3 regions of the Alteromonas sp. 5NW40-0090 genome follow, and region 2 is predicted to be linked to each of the others. Evidence: predicted binding sites of a transcription regulator. Region 2 holds the regulator's gene; each other region holds the start of a gene.

Region 1 (5,269 bases), on a different contig from region 2:
CTCGGGTAAAGAATGGGTGATAGCCAGCCAATGTACGCTGAACGGCCCTATCTGCTTGGTATCACCGGCATCAACTTCAATTATCGCTATTCGGTTTGCAAGCTTGCTGCGAGCTAGTTTGCGCCTTAATACCTCGGCGGTAAACGACGTGGTATAAATTGGCTTTTGAAACCGTTCCCATAAATAAGGAATAGCACCAATGTGGTCTTCATGAGCGTGCGTGATCACAATACCAGCTAGCGAGTCTTTCTGCTTCGCAATAAAGGTGGGATCAGGAGCTACTACTCGGTGTGTAGAGCCTTTTGATTGGATACCGTTAGCGACTTTGTCACCCTTTTTATAGTCGGGTACTAGGGGCTCATCGAATGATACCCCACAATCCACCATTAACCATTGACCATTGTGTCCGTATAAATTGAGATTCATACCTATTTCGCCTGTTCCCCCTAGGGGAACAAACCACAAGTCGTCAATGTTTGGTTGCAACAAAGCGTTAACTGCCTTTTTTATAACGTTAAATATAGCGTGCGAAAACGGGTGTTAAAGCACCTAATTATTTGTGGAGTTCTGCATTTAGCTGATCGATAACTTCAGCCCACGCAGCATCTTCCACGATAGCCTCTTTCAAAAAAGCAGACTGACTTTCATTCCAATACTGAGCTTCATGTAAATGCTGGCTTTTATTAAGCCCTCGATGCGTCTCGAAAAATTCAGCAATTTCTTCGTCAGAGCTTCCTAAACCGAGTTGGCTAAACAAGCTGTTCATTGTAGGTTTGTCAGTAAACATAACGCCTCCTTGGGTTATAGATACACAAAAGAATGTTTGAGGCTACGACAACGCCGCGCATGGATCGCGCGCAAATGTCCTCGGCTGCTACTGAATATTTACATTTTGGTGAACACTTGAGATCACACGTTAAAGATACTCAGCAAACTCCTCTGGTGTAATTACCTCACCCTCTTCTGCGGGAACTGGGCATACAATAACCATGAGTTCATCTTGTGTCATACCCGGTACCCATTTCGTTAAAAATTCTTTAGTCGACAGTTCCATGGCTTCACAATGCGCCCAGTCTTCTGTGGCCCATAATAATGCAAGCTCTGCATCAGGCCATACCGGTACGCCATCTTCCTCGTCGGTGGTTAGCATCACACAGCCGTGCTCGTCTTTAAGGATAAACAATTTCTGTTCAGCTTTAATTGTTTCAAGGCTTGCTTCCAAACGCTGGAATGCATTTTTTTCTAGTAAAGGATGTAATTGAGACATTGGACTCTCTCTAAAATTCTGTCATTTGCGTGCCGAACAGTTCGGCACATTGGCGTAACTAGGGGTAGTGTTTAACAGGCTGTCGATACACTTTGTATGATCTCAGCGAGTCCGACCCGTCGTACTTGCTTCATACTATGCACGTAAACTTTAAAAGATACGTTCTCTATGGTTTCTATTTTAGTCACTTTGGTGCCAGCGTGTAACTGCGTTTCAACGTCTGTTGGAAGTACAGCTATACCGCCCTCACTTTGTAGATTATTGAGTGCTAAGTTTAATGAATTTGTCCTTAACTTAGCATCGCGAAGTTGCGGATAGGTGGTAAGTAGCCAGTCTCTGGCTTTAGCGCCCCAATCTATTGCTACAAAATCTGCAGCATCTATAGAGTCTGCACCCTCTCCGATACGGTATAGCGCCAGCTCATGCTCTAATAAGACATCGCTATTCACCTCTTCAGATTTAAGTGGCTCAGTGGAAAACGAGAGATCTGTAACCCTTTCATGAAGCTGACGAGACAAGGTATCAAGCGTTAAAACTTCTGCCTTTACCGACCAGTCCGGAAATGAATTGTGAAGATGGCTAAGCATTCTAGGCAACAGCAATTCACTAGCAAGCTGTGTTGCGCCACACACAACATATTCCGAAGACTGAATTTGTAGTTCTTGCTTCGCTTCATTCAACGTAGCGCATAATTGCTTTGCATAGGGAAGCAACTTTTCACCTGATTGTGTAAGCTGAATACTATTGCGCTGTCTTATAAAAAGCGTGGTGTGAAAATATTCTTCAAGAAGCTTTATTCGTGCACTAACGGCAGATTGAGTGAGGTAAAGGTTTTCCGCAGCTTTACCAAAGTGACGTGTTTTAGCCACCTCTATAAAGGTGGTGAGAAAGCGTATATCCATGCTTGTTGTACAACCGAATCTAAGTAGACGTAAATTGACACAGATCATACGGCAAGTAAACACAAAAGCACAGAAGCGCACCGCTTAATGCGGTGCGCTTAAATAAAATTTCATCAACTCGCTGAATTAATACTCTTCTTGGTGCAGGCGACGCTGTTTATCACGGCGTTGCAAGTCACGCTTCTGCTTCTCCTTTACCGTACTTTGGCGTTTGGAGCTTGGCTTTTTAGCGTGAAAATCTTCCTCTTCTACCGAGTCCCATTCATCACGCTGGTAACGATAGTCTTTACTCATTGACTTCTCTGGGTTGTTAACACACTTCAATTATTATCGTAAGCAGTAAAATGGAAAACGAATTTTAATCATCGTAGCGATAAGAATTTTTGATTACGTACTCAATGAAACTCAATAGACATAACACACTCGTTTCCATTACGCTTATATCAGCACGTTCAGCTAAGCCATCAAGAGTTTAAAAACACCAACTTTAATAGCAAAATCAGAACCTTAAAAAATCTCATGCTTCTACTTATTTACGTCAATATTGTTTATTAGTTAAACAAAAGTGCCGAAATTCTTTTTCTTTTTGAACTCTTAAAAATTTTTTATTGATAAGAGAAAAATCTTTTGTTTTATCTTCGTTTTTAATTATTTTAAAAGTGCGCTGAACAAAACATTACGTTGGGTACATCATGAAAAGTTTAGCTATTCGACTATCAGCAAAACCTTATATCGACCGTCAGAAGTTTCCATATGGTTTCCGTAAATCAGGTGACTTCAGCATTACTGAAGCCGACCTTCTAACGAATTACGGAAAGACCTTGTTAGGACTTGAAAGTGGTGAACTATTGCCAGAAAGCGAAGATGAGAAACACTTCGTCGAGTTCATTAATGGCAAAGTTGAAGCGGCTAATAACCTAGAAAAGGCATGGGCAAAGTATGTCAGGTTAGCTAGGGGTAAAAAGCACTTTTACACGCTTCATAGCAGTGCTAGCAACCAGTCGGATTACGACGATGATTTTTCTGATGATGAGTTTGACGTCGCCTAAAAAGCACTCTCCTGTTAAAGCTCGCTTAATGCGAGCTTTTTTGTTTGTAAACCTTAATGATCTCAATCAACTTTAACCAAGAACAAAATGGTGAAAGGTTAAGGAATGTCTACACTTAGAGTAATAAAGAGCGACGTTTATCAACGTTAACCGTTGCTCTGCATAAAGAGCCCTAGCAAAGGAGGCGAAACGATGATCATAAGTTCAAAACAGCTCACTCACTTTTCTATTCATGCCGTTGATGACAAAGTGGGCGGCATCCGCGATATTCTTTTTGACGACGAGACGTTTACTGTACGTTACTTGGTTGCAGACACCAATACATGGCTTCCGCTTAGCAGAAAAGTGGTCATTTCCCCCATCGCTTTAACAGAACTAGATAGAGATAAGAGCGCCGTACATGTAAATATGACGGTCGAAAAATTGAAAAATAGTCCTTCTATAGACGAGCATAAACCCGTCTCTCGGGAATACGAGGAAAACCTTTTTAAATACTTTGGGTATGGGTACTACTGGATAGGGCCTGGAGCTTGGGGTGAATTTGCACACCCTAATGAGCTTGTTCAGTTGCAGCAGACTAATGACTCAGAAACGCTTCACCCCAAAAAGACCAGCAATCACTTAAGAGCTGTTGGTGAAGTAGGTGGTTATGAAGTTGCTACTACCACCGATAACGTGGGTCACATTAGCAATTTTATAATTGACTCGCGAAGTTGGAAAATAGTCATGCTCGTTGTGGATACGAATAACTGGCTTCCAGGTGGAAAACATTTAGTTTTGATGCCACATGACATAAAAAGTATTGATTGGGCCGCACACAGTGTTGAGGTTAAGCTAAGTCATGATGAACTGCTCAACAGGCCAGAAGTAGATAGCGACAGAATTGCAGAGGACGATTACATTGCAATGCTCTGCAAGCAATTCGATTAGTAGTTTACGTAGAGCTTTAAGAAGTCATATTGACCGTACAATGTCCGTTTGACCGCGGACATTGTGGTTGTGTAATGAAAGAATTAAGTATTACTGACAGAAAAATTCGTACATTAACGCGATAAGGCGTTTAACCCGTTCATCCGCAAGGCGGTAGTAGATCGTTTGACCTTCCCTTCTAGTAGCCACCATTTTAGACTCTCGTAATAAAGCAAGATGCTGGGAAATCACGGGTTGTGAAACGTTGACTACTTCTAGTAGTTCAGTTACCGACTTTTCCTCCTCTAATAGTGAACAAAGTACCATTAGACGGGTTTTGTTTGCGAATTGCTTTAAAAAGATTTCAGCTTCCGCAGCGTGTTCCATTATATTTTCTGAACCTATTACCATTTCCTCGGACATAAGCACTCCCTATGTGTAAAGTATCTGGGCACTAATTTAGCCATTAACTATACTAAAGTATAAGACATTCTGCCGACTTGCCATTTTATGCGATGAATTTCAGTTATTTCTATTGTCTAGTTGAATTAATAAGCCTTACATTAGCTTTTTCTTATTTTAGTTTATTTGTGCAAGTTTATTTTTAAGGAACGATCATGTTGATTGATTTAAAGACGCGTATTGAAAACATCAATTTTGATATACGTTGTGTTACTGCTGAACAGGCAGCAAATGAGTTAAAACAAAATAATGGTGCACTTATCGATGTAAGAGAAAATAGTGAAGCAACAAAGCATCCTGTTCCCGCTGCGCTTAATATTCCGCGCGGTATTTTAGAGATGAAAGCACTTGAACGTTTTCATGATGCCTCAACACCACTCTATGTTCATTGTGCGTCTGGCGTTCGTGCGAAATTAGCGGCAGAACAGTTAATGAACATAGGGTATGACGAAGTATCAGTCGTAACCTGTTCAATACCAACCATTAACCAAGCCAACGAAAAATGACTTGCACAAGATGTGTATGATATAAGAAGGTTAAATAATAGATTAAGGGCGATGTATGCTTAAATCTACACTAGAACAATGGCGTATGTTTAAAGCCGTGGTAGATGCCGGGGGCTTTAATCAAGCCGCTGCTGAAGTACATAAAAGTCAATCAAGCGTTCATCACGCGGTTCA
Region 2 (5,269 bases):
TCAGAAGCATTGACTTTAAGCTGCTCTTCACTTTCTTCTGACGCTTTGTCTTCTTTACTATCAGGCGAAAACCATTGGCGTAGTACGTTTTGGCTTTTAGTAAAAAAGTCCTCAGTTTTGCGCTGGTTTTCTTCATGATCTTGTCTCAACTTTTCAAGACGAAGTGGTCGAAAATCGGCGTTAAGGTTAACCGCGATTACAAAATCGGCCCCTAATTGGCGACACAAGTTCACCGGTACAGGGTTTACAACGGCACCGTCTACCAACCAACGATCACCGTGTGCTACGGGCGCAAAGAGTGCGGGAATAGCACATGATGCTTGAATGGTGTCGCCAATAGGGCCTGAATTAAATACAACTTCACGTCCGGTATAAAGGTCAGTTGCCACTGTTGCAAAGGGTTTCAGCATTTCTTCATAAGAGGAAACACAAAACTCGCTGGCAAGCTTATCGAAAACTTTCTGTCCGCTTGCGATGCCCCCACGTCTAAGGCCTACACCCATAAGAGCCAATACCTGCCAATCGCTTAGCGAACAGGCCCATTCTTTTAAACCTTCTAGCTTACCACTTGCGTAGGCAGCACCAACATAGGCACCAATAGAGCATCCCGCTACAACGTCAATTTTTACGCCGAGTTTTTCTAAAGCTTCAATGATACCTATGTGCGTCCAGCCCCTTGCGGCTCCGGCACCTAGCGCAAGTCCAATTTTCATTTACTTCGGTTCCATAATGTTTATTACTTCAATAGTATTATCTTCATCACTGAAGTCCGTACTATTTTCTGTAGTGAAAGCAGGTTCATCAAACCCGATATCACCGTCTTCTACCGGGCCTTCTTGTGTAGCTATAGCTTTAAAATCATAAAGGTTGCTGTCGATTAAGTGTGAAGGCGCTACGTTTTGAAGCGCACGGAACATTGACTCTATACGACCTGGGAAGCGACGGTTCCAGTCTTGAAGCATAGCCTTTATGTTTTGGCGCTGTAGGTTTTCTTGTGAGCCACAAAGGTTACACGGAATAATCGGAAATTCAGCGGCCTGAGAATATTTCTCGATGTCTTTTTCTGTGCAGTACGCCAATGGACGAATAACGATGTGTTCACCGTTGTCGCTGACTAGCTTTGGCGGCATAGACTTAAGCTTGCCACCATGAAACATATTGAGGAAAAACGTTTCTAGCATGTCGTCGCGGTGATGACCTAATGCAATTTTAGTCGCACCTAACTCTTTTGCTGTGCGATACAGAATACCCCGGCGCAAGCGAGAACAAAGCGAGCAGGTAGTTTTTCCCTCTGGAATTTTGTCTTTAACGATAGAGTAGGTGTCTTCTTCTACAATCTTGTAGTCAACGCCTATGCTTTCTAAATATTCAGGCAAAATATGTTCAGGGAAACCAGGCTGTTTTTGATCAAGATTAACCGCAACGATATCAAAGTGAATAGGCGCAATCTTCTTTAAAAACAATAGAATATCAAGCATGGTGTAGCTGTCTTTACCGCCAGATAAACACACCATAACTTTGTCGTTGTTTTCAATCATACCGAAATCGCCAATAGCTTTACCTACGTTGCGGCGAAGTCGCTTCTGAAGTTTGTTGAAGTTGTACTTTTGCTTACTTTGCGCAGCGTTTAATGGCGACGCGTCAGCACTGTTTGTGCCTAAACTCATAATTAACTAGCTTGGTTTGTGATAAAGCCGCCATTATACATTAAAGCGGCTTTTCGAGACCATGCTTGTGAAGTTAAATTTGTTGGTGACATACCGTGTTGGCCGCTAAGTAACGGCAAACACGGGCTATGTAGTACCGATGAAAAGACTACACCGACAACGGCGACACAAATCCATCTGGCTTAATAGCAAGCACATCGCAATTGAGTTCGTCGATCACGTGTTCTGCAGTGTTACCAATTAGGGCCGCTGAAATGCCCACACGGCCAACGGTACCAATAACAACCAGCTCTGCATCCAGTGTTTTTGCCACTTGCGGGATGACCTTTTCCGGAAGGCCTTCTCTTACTACACATTTGTTTTCAGGAATACCGTACTTTAACGCGTGACTACGCATTTCCTTTAAATGATGATTTTTTACCGCGTCGTGATAGGTATCGGGGTCGAACTCGGGTACTTCTATGGCGATATTAAGTGGTGTAGAAGGGTAACTGTTGACCAAGTTTACGCTACCTTTCAATAAAGAGGCGTAGTCGTTAGCAATGAGGGTGAGCTTATCGTTAAGTGCGGCATGCTCATTGTCTTCACTGCCTACGTTTACTGCCGCAATAATCTCTCCTCCTTCTGGCCAGTCGTGCTCTTTAACAAGCAATACTGGGCGAGGGCATTTACGCATTAAATGCCAATCTGTGGGGGTGAAAATAACAGAAGCAAGATCGTCGTGCTTTTTGGTTGCTTTTACCACTAAATCTATCTGATTGTTTAGGGTGTAGTAAATAATCGACTCATACGCGCGATTATTCCATTCTACAACGATATCAGTTTCAGTGAATCCTTGCTCTCTTAAGTGGGTAGCAAGCCATTTTGCATGCTCCTTTGTGACTGCATCGCGCATTGACTCGCGCTCATCCGGGCTAAGCATGGTCGTCATATCGTAAGATAAGTCGTATACCACCATCATGGCGGTAACTGAAGCACCTGTTTTTGAAGCGAGTTCATAAGCACGGCTTAGTGCAGGTTGGTTATCGCGCTCGGCATCTACCACGGCCAGAATTCGTTTACACTCAATCATAACGTCCCCCTAACTACAAAACTTAGTAGCGGCTGTCGAAATCGAAGCTTTCTAATACTAACTATAAACGACATTGGGAAAAACGTAAGTTGTTTTAGATCAAGAATTTTACGACGCGACCATGAGTGAACTTAACGATGTAAATATGGAGCAACCGGCGTGGTGCTGAAACATTAGATAGGTGGCTAACACAGGTCACAAAAAAGCGCGCTTAGTGTGCGCCTTAATTTACACTTAAAAAAGGACTAACCGCAGACAACGCTTGGGCCGTTAAGCGCCGCAAGTTTGGTGTTTAGTCTATCGAAATCTAAAATAGTAATAAGCTTTCCGTCCACCTTTATAATGTTGTCTTTTTGGAAACGGCTTAACAAACGGCTAATAGTTTCGATGGTTAGTCCTAAATAATTTCCTATCTCGTTGCGCGTCATGGTGAGATGGAATTCTCTATGGGAGAAGCCTCGCTCTTCAAAGCGCTGAGAAAGATGTGATATAAAATACAATAAACGCTCTTCTGCGGTTCGCTTGTTTAAAAGCATGATCATGTCGTGATCTTGTTTTATTTCAGCGCTCATGAAGCTCATGATCTGGTGGCGCAGCTTTGGAAATTGCACTGACATTTCGTCGAGGGTCTCGTAGGGAAGCTCACACACCATGGCAGTTTCTAACGCAGAGGTATAGCTTTGGTGTTTGTTCTCTCTTAATGCATCGAAACCGATAATGTCACCAGGAAAGTGGAAGCCGGTAATCTGTTCTTCACCTTCGGTATTAGTCACAAATGATTTAAATGAACCGGTTCTCACTGCAAATAGAGAACGGAATTTATCACCAGTTTGAATCAGCGTGTCACCTTTATGAAGCGGCTTCTTGCGTTCAATAATATCGTCAAGAGATTCGATTTCTGTTTTGTTTAACGCCACCGGTAAACAAAGGTGACTGAAACTACAGTTTTGACAGTGAATAGAAAATTGGCTTCCTTTGCTCATAATGCACGCTCTCTAAAAGAATACCCGACAATAATACACCCATTTTTAAACGATTGCGCCATGAATAAGATAAGCGGCATATATTGCCATTATTACTGCAATAATTTGTCTAAAATGGTTATGTTGAAAACTTCGAACAATATATTGGCTACCAGCGCTAGCGGCGAGCAAGGTGGGTAATGTACCCAAACCGAAGAAGAACATAATAGCAGCGCCTTCTAGCGCATTACCCGCCGCGAGAGACCAGGTAAGTGTGGAATACACCAAACCGCAAGGAAGCCAACCCCAAATAAAACCATAAGGCAACGCACTTAAAGGGGTCTTAAATGGCAAAAAGCGTTTTGAAAGCGGCTGCACTTTGGAAAATAGGCCTTTACCCGCATTTTCCAGTACCGTTAAGCCAGTCCACCACTTACCCAAATAACACGCCAGTAGAAGCAACATGATTCCGCTAAGTAGGGAAAGGGCATAGTTGGCAAGAGGTATATAATCTGCTGCAATTTTTCCAAGTGCCCCGGTTATTGCTCCGGCGATGGTGTAGCTCACTATACGTCCCATGTTATAGGCAAGGGTATAGGGTAGTGCTGAAGCGCCTTTAGGCGATACCATCCTTAGCGCAGCGACAATTCCACTGCACATTCCCACACAGTGAACTCCGCCGGCTAAGCCGATAAGAAAGGCAGAGAAGTAGTTAATCCCTTCCATGTGGCGCTTGGCTTTTGTCTACTTTACTGTCTTGAAGTTGCTTGCGTTGCTCAGCTAGCTTTTTTTCTTCTGGCGGAAGATCATCGTCAAACAGTATGCTATAACCTTGGCGATCTAAATCTTCAAATTGATTGGTTTTCACCGCCCAAAAGAATATCACGATAGCGACGGCAACAATGATGATGGCGATTGGAATTAATACGTAAATAATACTCATGCTATTTGCTCAAAAGTCGCGTTGAGTTTGTGACTACAATGATACTGCTTAACGACATACCAACAACAGCCATCCACGGTGAAAGTAGGCCTGATACGGCGAAAGGTAAGATCAAAACGTTGTAACCTACCGACCAGCCAATATTTTGCCTTATTTTTTGCTTCACTTGATGCGCAGTTCGAATAAGCTCTGGTACAGAAAGCAGCTGATCGCCAAGCAGTATCACGTCGGCGGCAGTTTTAGCCACGTCTGTGGCATTACCCACTGCAATCGCCACATCAGCGCTGGCAAGAACTGGAGCGTCGTTAATACCATCCCCCATCATCATCACTTTCGCGCCAGATTGCTGCATAGCTTGAACGGCTTCGTACTTTTGCTCAGGTGTTAGGCCACCTTTAGCGGTCGAAATTGGCAATGGTGCGGTAAGCGCATTAACGTTTTGCTGTGTATCACCACTTAAAACGGCGAGGGTATGGCTTGCAGCTAATATATCGAGAGTTTCTTGCGTATCTTCTCTTAGTGAATCCTTTACTTCATACGCCGCCATAATACGCCCCTTAACCGTGAGAAACACGTTAGCTGAAGGGAACGCTTCAATGAGTTTTAGCTGAGATTCGTGAACGCT
Region 3 (5,269 bases), on a different contig from region 2:
ACCCAATAGATGAGAGCAGTGTTGGCGAATTAAAAGGCCAATATGCCAATGTTGCGATATCAGTTGCGAGAAAAACCTACAAGGTTCCACTCCCTGGCGTATATAAATATGGTGTGGTTAATTATTTACAAGCTCACACAGGGTATGTACATGATGAAGTAGTGTCAGATTATCTGCTCTTTGGTACGAGTAAGTATCGATTCATTACTTGGTCTAAATAGACGAAATATGAGTATCACTTTTGAAAGATTAATGTCTTGCTCAATTTTGTCTGCCAATATTTGCGTGTTGGCACGGGGGCCAGTAGCAAAGCTAGCCCAATAGATATAACAATACGCTGTGCCGCAGCATTATTCTGCGGCACTAGCTACTCATCAACGTTGCACTACGCTGCCCCTTCGCCTGCTATTAAATAGGCGAACCTGGCGGTAGCGGCTCTACTTCAAAGGTACTTGGCCATGCCTTACTAGCCCAATAAGTATCGAACTGTTCTTTCAGTATTTCATACTGATTGTCGTCGGCTTCATCGTCTAACCATTCGCTGAATTCAAGAAGAGCAAGTTCGGCTTCCATTCTTACTTCAGGCGCCAGCTTGTCGCTAGTTACCGCTTTCATCACTGCATTTAATGCAACTAGCTGTAAGCGGTTGGCTAGTGGGCTTTGCGACTTATTTTTATACCAGTGAACGTTAAGTATTTGCTTCACCAGCATAGAAACGCCTACTTTTTTACGTCTATCTTTTGTGCTTCTTGTCTGCCACTCTAAGCGGTTTAAGCGCTCTGGGTGCAATAGTAATTCAAACGCAAAGTTAGATGCTGAAGCAGCGGCAGAAACAGGGTCTAACATTAACCCCATTTTGCCCTTAAAGTGCTCGCGAGTAATATCGTCGCCATACGCTGTCGGTGGAATAAGGGCGAGTACCGATTCAGGTATCGTCAGGTAATCAGCGGTAGTGGCCGTTATTAACTGCTGCATAGCGCGTTGCTGCACTGCAGGCGCTACAAACTGTTGGCCCTGCGCTTGGGTGTAGTCACCTTTACGTTCGTATTCATACACTAAGCCGCCGACTTGCTTTGCTACAGCTTCTAGCTGATAGCGATGTAGCAAGTAAATAGGTACTAAAGCATTTTCAAGAGACGACAAGCTACTGTTTGGGCTTAAGGTGTCTAAACCTAAATTGGCTAACGCCTGTTCGCGCACTTGTGAAATTTCATCGAAGGCATCTAGCGGATTGCTACCGTTTTCCCACATATGACCGTTTGCTGATGCATGACGACTACTACGGGTATCTGGGTCTGACTTAAAGCTTAAGCCCTCGTTGCGACCTTTTACAATAATTTTTGCTAAGGCTTCGGCTTCTTCTACGTCGCTGGTAAAGTCTTGGTAACCATATGCTACGGCGTGTATATCCCATGCGCCTATGCCTTTGTCATAAGCGCCTTCCAGGCTGATTTTTCCATTTTTAATGCTAATTTTAGGGTGAGGATAATCCATCACCGACGCACGGTTGTTTTCACTTGCTGCAAAGTTATGTGCTATGCCTAACGTGTGCCCTACTTCATGCGCTGAAAGCTGCCTAATACGATCTAGCGCCATTTCCTGCTGCACAGTGGTGTCGGTATTACCTTCTTTAAACGGGCTGGTTAGGCCTAGGGCAATTAAATAATCTTGTCTTACACGCAACGAGCCGAGCGTAACGTGACCTTTGATAATTTCACCAGTGCGCGGGTCGACAACCGATGAACCATAAGACCAACCGCGCGTGGCGCGATGTACCCAATTGATTACGTTATAGCGCACGTCCATCGGGTCTGCACCCTCTGGCAATACTTTCACCTGAAAGGCGTCTTTATAACCTGCAGCTTCATAGGCTTGATTCCACCAGCTCGCCCCTTCCTTGAGCGCGGTCATTACCGGCTCTGGAATACCCGGGTCTAGGTAATACACAATAGGCTCTTCTGCTTCGCTCATTGCAGCATGCGGGGCTTTCTTGTTTAAACGATGGCGGGTAATAAAACGCTGTTCGGTAGGCTCGCTGATGGGCGTTGAATAATCAAAGTAGCTGAACTTCCAGAAGCCTGAGTATGGGTGATACTCTCTGGGCGTGTAGTTATCGTCAGGCAATGCCACAAACGAATGATGTAAATGCACGGTCACGCTCTCTGGGTCGGGTGTAACTTGCTGCACGTATTCGCCCGGCTTTTTACCAGCAAAAGTGACTAAAGCTTCTAATTCAGTATTCTTTTCAAAGCCTTTAGTTTTAGGTAAGTACACACCGCTGCGCATTTTATCAACGCTGAAGCTACCTTGATTGGTGCGTGCCATACGGTTTCCTATACCGTGAATATCGCTTAACAGAAAAGGCGTATAGTCGATGAGGCTAGCTCCGTCGCTGTTAGCTACCAGCGTGAAACCAGCAATAACCGAATCTGCGAAAGCTTCATCAATACTCTGCTTTTCAGCGTCGCTGCCGTGGGCCGCGCGGTATTTGGTGTTGTGCTGCTTTAATAAAATCTTGTTGCCAAATTTTTCAAAGCTGACCAAGCGCGTATCGCCCAGCTGGCCGCGATCAAGGCCAATATCATTTGACCCTACACCATAAGGCAAACTGCTTTGGAACAAATATTCGGCATCGATTGTAGGCACGGCCAAGTAAACTTTGTCGCTTTCATGGTCATAGTAAACAGGAATTAAACCATCTTTTTTGGCCATGTCGCTGGTGAATTCACCAATGCTTGGCAGTGCAGCCAATGCGGAAGACGTAGACACGACAAATAATACCGTAATCGCAATGGCCGATTTTGCCGATGCTTTTACTTGTCGCGCCGCTTTATGAAAAATGTTCAATTGCAGCATGCAGTTAGTCCTTATTATTGTGAATTTCTAGCCTACCCTATGTGGTGGGTTTTGCCCATGGTAGTTCATCGTTTAATGCGCTCTTTTTGCTTGTTGTTTAGCTGTGAACGGGCTTGGTTTTTCCTACCGAAGGTAATGCATTAAAAACGCAACTATATGGAATAAAACAGCTGGCATTGACTCTGCTCAATTGCCGTTTAAACATTCAAAAACATAAGCGACAACAAATTATTTGATCTTGGTCAACACCAAGTTTTGTTTGGGTTGTAGAGGTATTTTACGGCTTATAAAATCCGCCGTCTTGTTTAAAGCGTCTAGTAGCGGTTTTCATCTATGACTTCAAAATTATCACTTAATCACAGCTCTTCTAAACTACGTGAAGTCTCAGCTTCAACATTGCCAAACCAAACGTTAAACGCGCCAGAGCTGCTTGCACCCGCCGGTAGCTTACGCAACATGCGCTACGCTTTTGCCTATGGCGCCGATGCTGTTTATGCTGGACAGCCACGCTACTCACTTCGCGTAAGAAACAACGAATTCAGCCTTGAGAACTTAGCGATAGGCATAGAAGAAGCACATGCTTTAGGTAAAAAGTTCTATGTAGTAAGCAACATTGCCCCGCACAACAGTAAGCTAGGTACCTACCTTAAAGATATTTCACCAGTAATTGCTATGAAGCCCGATGCGCTAATTATGTCAGACCCAGGGCTTATTATGATGGTGCGCGATGCCTTCCCTGAAATGCCTATTCACTTAAGTGTACAGGCCAATGCGGTGAACTACGCTACGGTGAAGTTTTGGCAGAAACAAGGTATTGAGCGCGTTATTTTGTCGAGAGAGCTCTCTTTGGAAGAAATTGAAACTATTCGTGAACATGTTCCAGACATCGAATTGGAAGTATTTGTGCATGGCGCGCTTTGTATGGCGTATTCGGGCCGCTGCTTATTGTCTGGATATATGAATAAACGCGACCCAAACCAGGGCACTTGCACCAATGCTTGTAGATGGTCTTACGATGTTAAGACGGGCGAAGAAAACGAAACCGGTGACATTGTTCAAGCTATTCAGACTGATGAGGCAGGTGAAGCGCCTGAAATAGTAATTCCTACCCTTGGAGAAGGCACGCCAAGTACGCAAGTGTTCATGTTAGAAGAAAAGGAAAAGTCCGGTGAACTGATGCCCGCTTTTGAAGACGAACATGGCACCTATATTATGAATTCTAAAGATTTGCGTGCCGTGCAACATGTAGGCAGGTTAACCCAAATGGGCGTGCATAGTTTAAAAATAGAAGGCCGCACTAAATCACATTACTACTGCGCTCGAACAGCACAAGTTTATCGCAAAGCAATTGACGACGCGTTAGCAGGAAAGCCATTTGATAGTACATTAATGGGAAACTTGGAAACTTTAGCTCATCGAGGTTATACCGAAGGTTTCTTGCGTCGCCATGCGCACCACGCGTATCAGAACTATGAGTATGGGCACTCAGTCAGCGACAAACAGCAATTTGTTGGTGAAGTGATTGATCGTTGTGAAGAGTCTGGCTATGCAATTATAAACGTTAAAAACAAATTCTGTGTAGGTGACTCGCTTGAGTTGATGACGCCAAGCGGCAACATTACCTTTACTCTAAATGAGATGCTGGATAAGAAAAACCATTCTATTACAGATGCTAAAGGTTCAGGACACCAAGTAAGAATACCGATACCTAGCGATGTATCTTTAAATTTTGCCCTACTGTTGCGAAACCTAGATGCAGGCGTTGATACCCGCAATCCGTTTCGAAAAGCACCTAATGCAGTAACACCCGAAAACGTGAGCGAGGCATAATTTATGGCACTGCTTATTCTTGATAGCTGCATAAACTGCGACATGTGCGAACCAGAATGCCCTAATGCCGCTATAAGCATGGGAAATAAAGTGTATGAAATAGACCCGTTACGCTGTACAGAATGTGTGGGGCATTACGATGCGCCTACTTGCGCAGCGGTATGCCCAATCGATGTTGTTAAGCCCGACCCGCACAATAAAGAGTCACCAGACGAGCTGGCTGAAAAGTTTGTTCGTTTAAACAGTTAACAAAAAGTAATTCAGCGAGTAAATGGTACTTCTCGAAGAATTCCCTTGAATCATAACCAAGAGTGGTCCCTAATTGCGGTAAAGTTTGAATTGGCACTACTAATTAAGGGTTTTATTTTGAAGTTTGCCTCTCGCGCTACGGCGATTTCTCCGTTTCTTGCTATGGCCTATGGCGAAAAAGCCACGACGCTAGAACAGCAAGGTAAAGATGTTATAAGACTTAATTTAGGCGAGCCTGGTTTCGGCGCACCCGCGGCAGTGCTCGCGGCAATGAAAGAAAGCTTAAGTGCCTCAGATTTTCCCTACACCTCGGCGCTGGGCATGCCTGAACTAC

What was found. Region 2 encodes FNR, which switches genes on or off when oxygen is low (the NO sensors DNR and NnrR bind a similar motif). Its sites were predicted from a motif close to TTGATCTAGATCAA; they were not measured.
Region 1: AC27KT_RS13080 (PRC-barrel domain-containing protein) is a predicted target of FNR. The motif match lies at 3,275-3,288, and genes of this name have one in related genera.
Region 3: trhP (prephenate-dependent tRNA uridine(34) hydroxylase TrhP) is a predicted target of FNR. The motif match lies at 3,089-3,102, and genes of this name have one in related genera.

Annotation. Positions count from the first base shown of each region.
Region 1 is NZ_BAAJLT010000009.1:213,449-218,717, forward strand. Features, by position in the region: gene AC27KT_RS13050 (ribonuclease J) at 1-489, opposite strand, end outside; gene AC27KT_RS13055 (DUF2789 family protein) at 554-787, opposite strand; gene AC27KT_RS13060 (DUF2750 domain-containing protein) at 917-1,267, opposite strand; gene AC27KT_RS13065 (LysR family transcriptional regulator) at 1,339-2,169, opposite strand; gene AC27KT_RS13070 (hypothetical protein) at 2,296-2,463, opposite strand; gene AC27KT_RS13075 (MaoP family protein) at 2,862-3,218, shown strand; gene AC27KT_RS13080 (PRC-barrel domain-containing protein) at 3,411-4,148, shown strand; gene AC27KT_RS13085 (ArsR/SmtB family transcription factor) at 4,239-4,550, opposite strand; gene AC27KT_RS13090 (rhodanese-like domain-containing protein) at 4,745-5,095, shown strand; gene AC27KT_RS13095 (LysR family transcriptional regulator) at 5,151-5,269, shown strand, end outside.
Region 2 is NZ_BAAJLT010000005.1:310,636-315,904, reverse strand. Features, by position in the region: gene AC27KT_RS08535 (patatin-like phospholipase family protein) at 1-713, opposite strand, end outside; gene ttcA (tRNA 2-thiocytidine(32) synthetase TtcA) at 714-1,667, opposite strand; gene uspE (universal stress protein UspE) at 1,816-2,739, opposite strand; gene fnr (fumarate/nitrate reduction transcriptional regulator Fnr) at 2,985-3,722, opposite strand; gene AC27KT_RS08515 (sulfite exporter TauE/SafE family protein) at 3,768-4,427, opposite strand; gene ccoS (cbb3-type cytochrome oxidase assembly protein CcoS) at 4,414-4,644, opposite strand; gene AC27KT_RS08505 (heavy metal translocating P-type ATPase) at 4,646-5,269, opposite strand, start outside.
Region 3 is NZ_BAAJLT010000009.1:168,611-173,879, forward strand. Features, by position in the region: gene AC27KT_RS12900 (hypothetical protein) at 1-221, shown strand, start outside; gene AC27KT_RS12905 (zinc-dependent metalloprotease) at 409-2,856, opposite strand; gene trhP (prephenate-dependent tRNA uridine(34) hydroxylase TrhP) at 3,190-4,686, shown strand; gene AC27KT_RS12915 (YfhL family 4Fe-4S dicluster ferredoxin) at 4,690-4,935, shown strand; gene AC27KT_RS12920 (aminotransferase class I/II-fold pyridoxal phosphate-dependent enzyme) at 5,053-5,269, shown strand, end outside.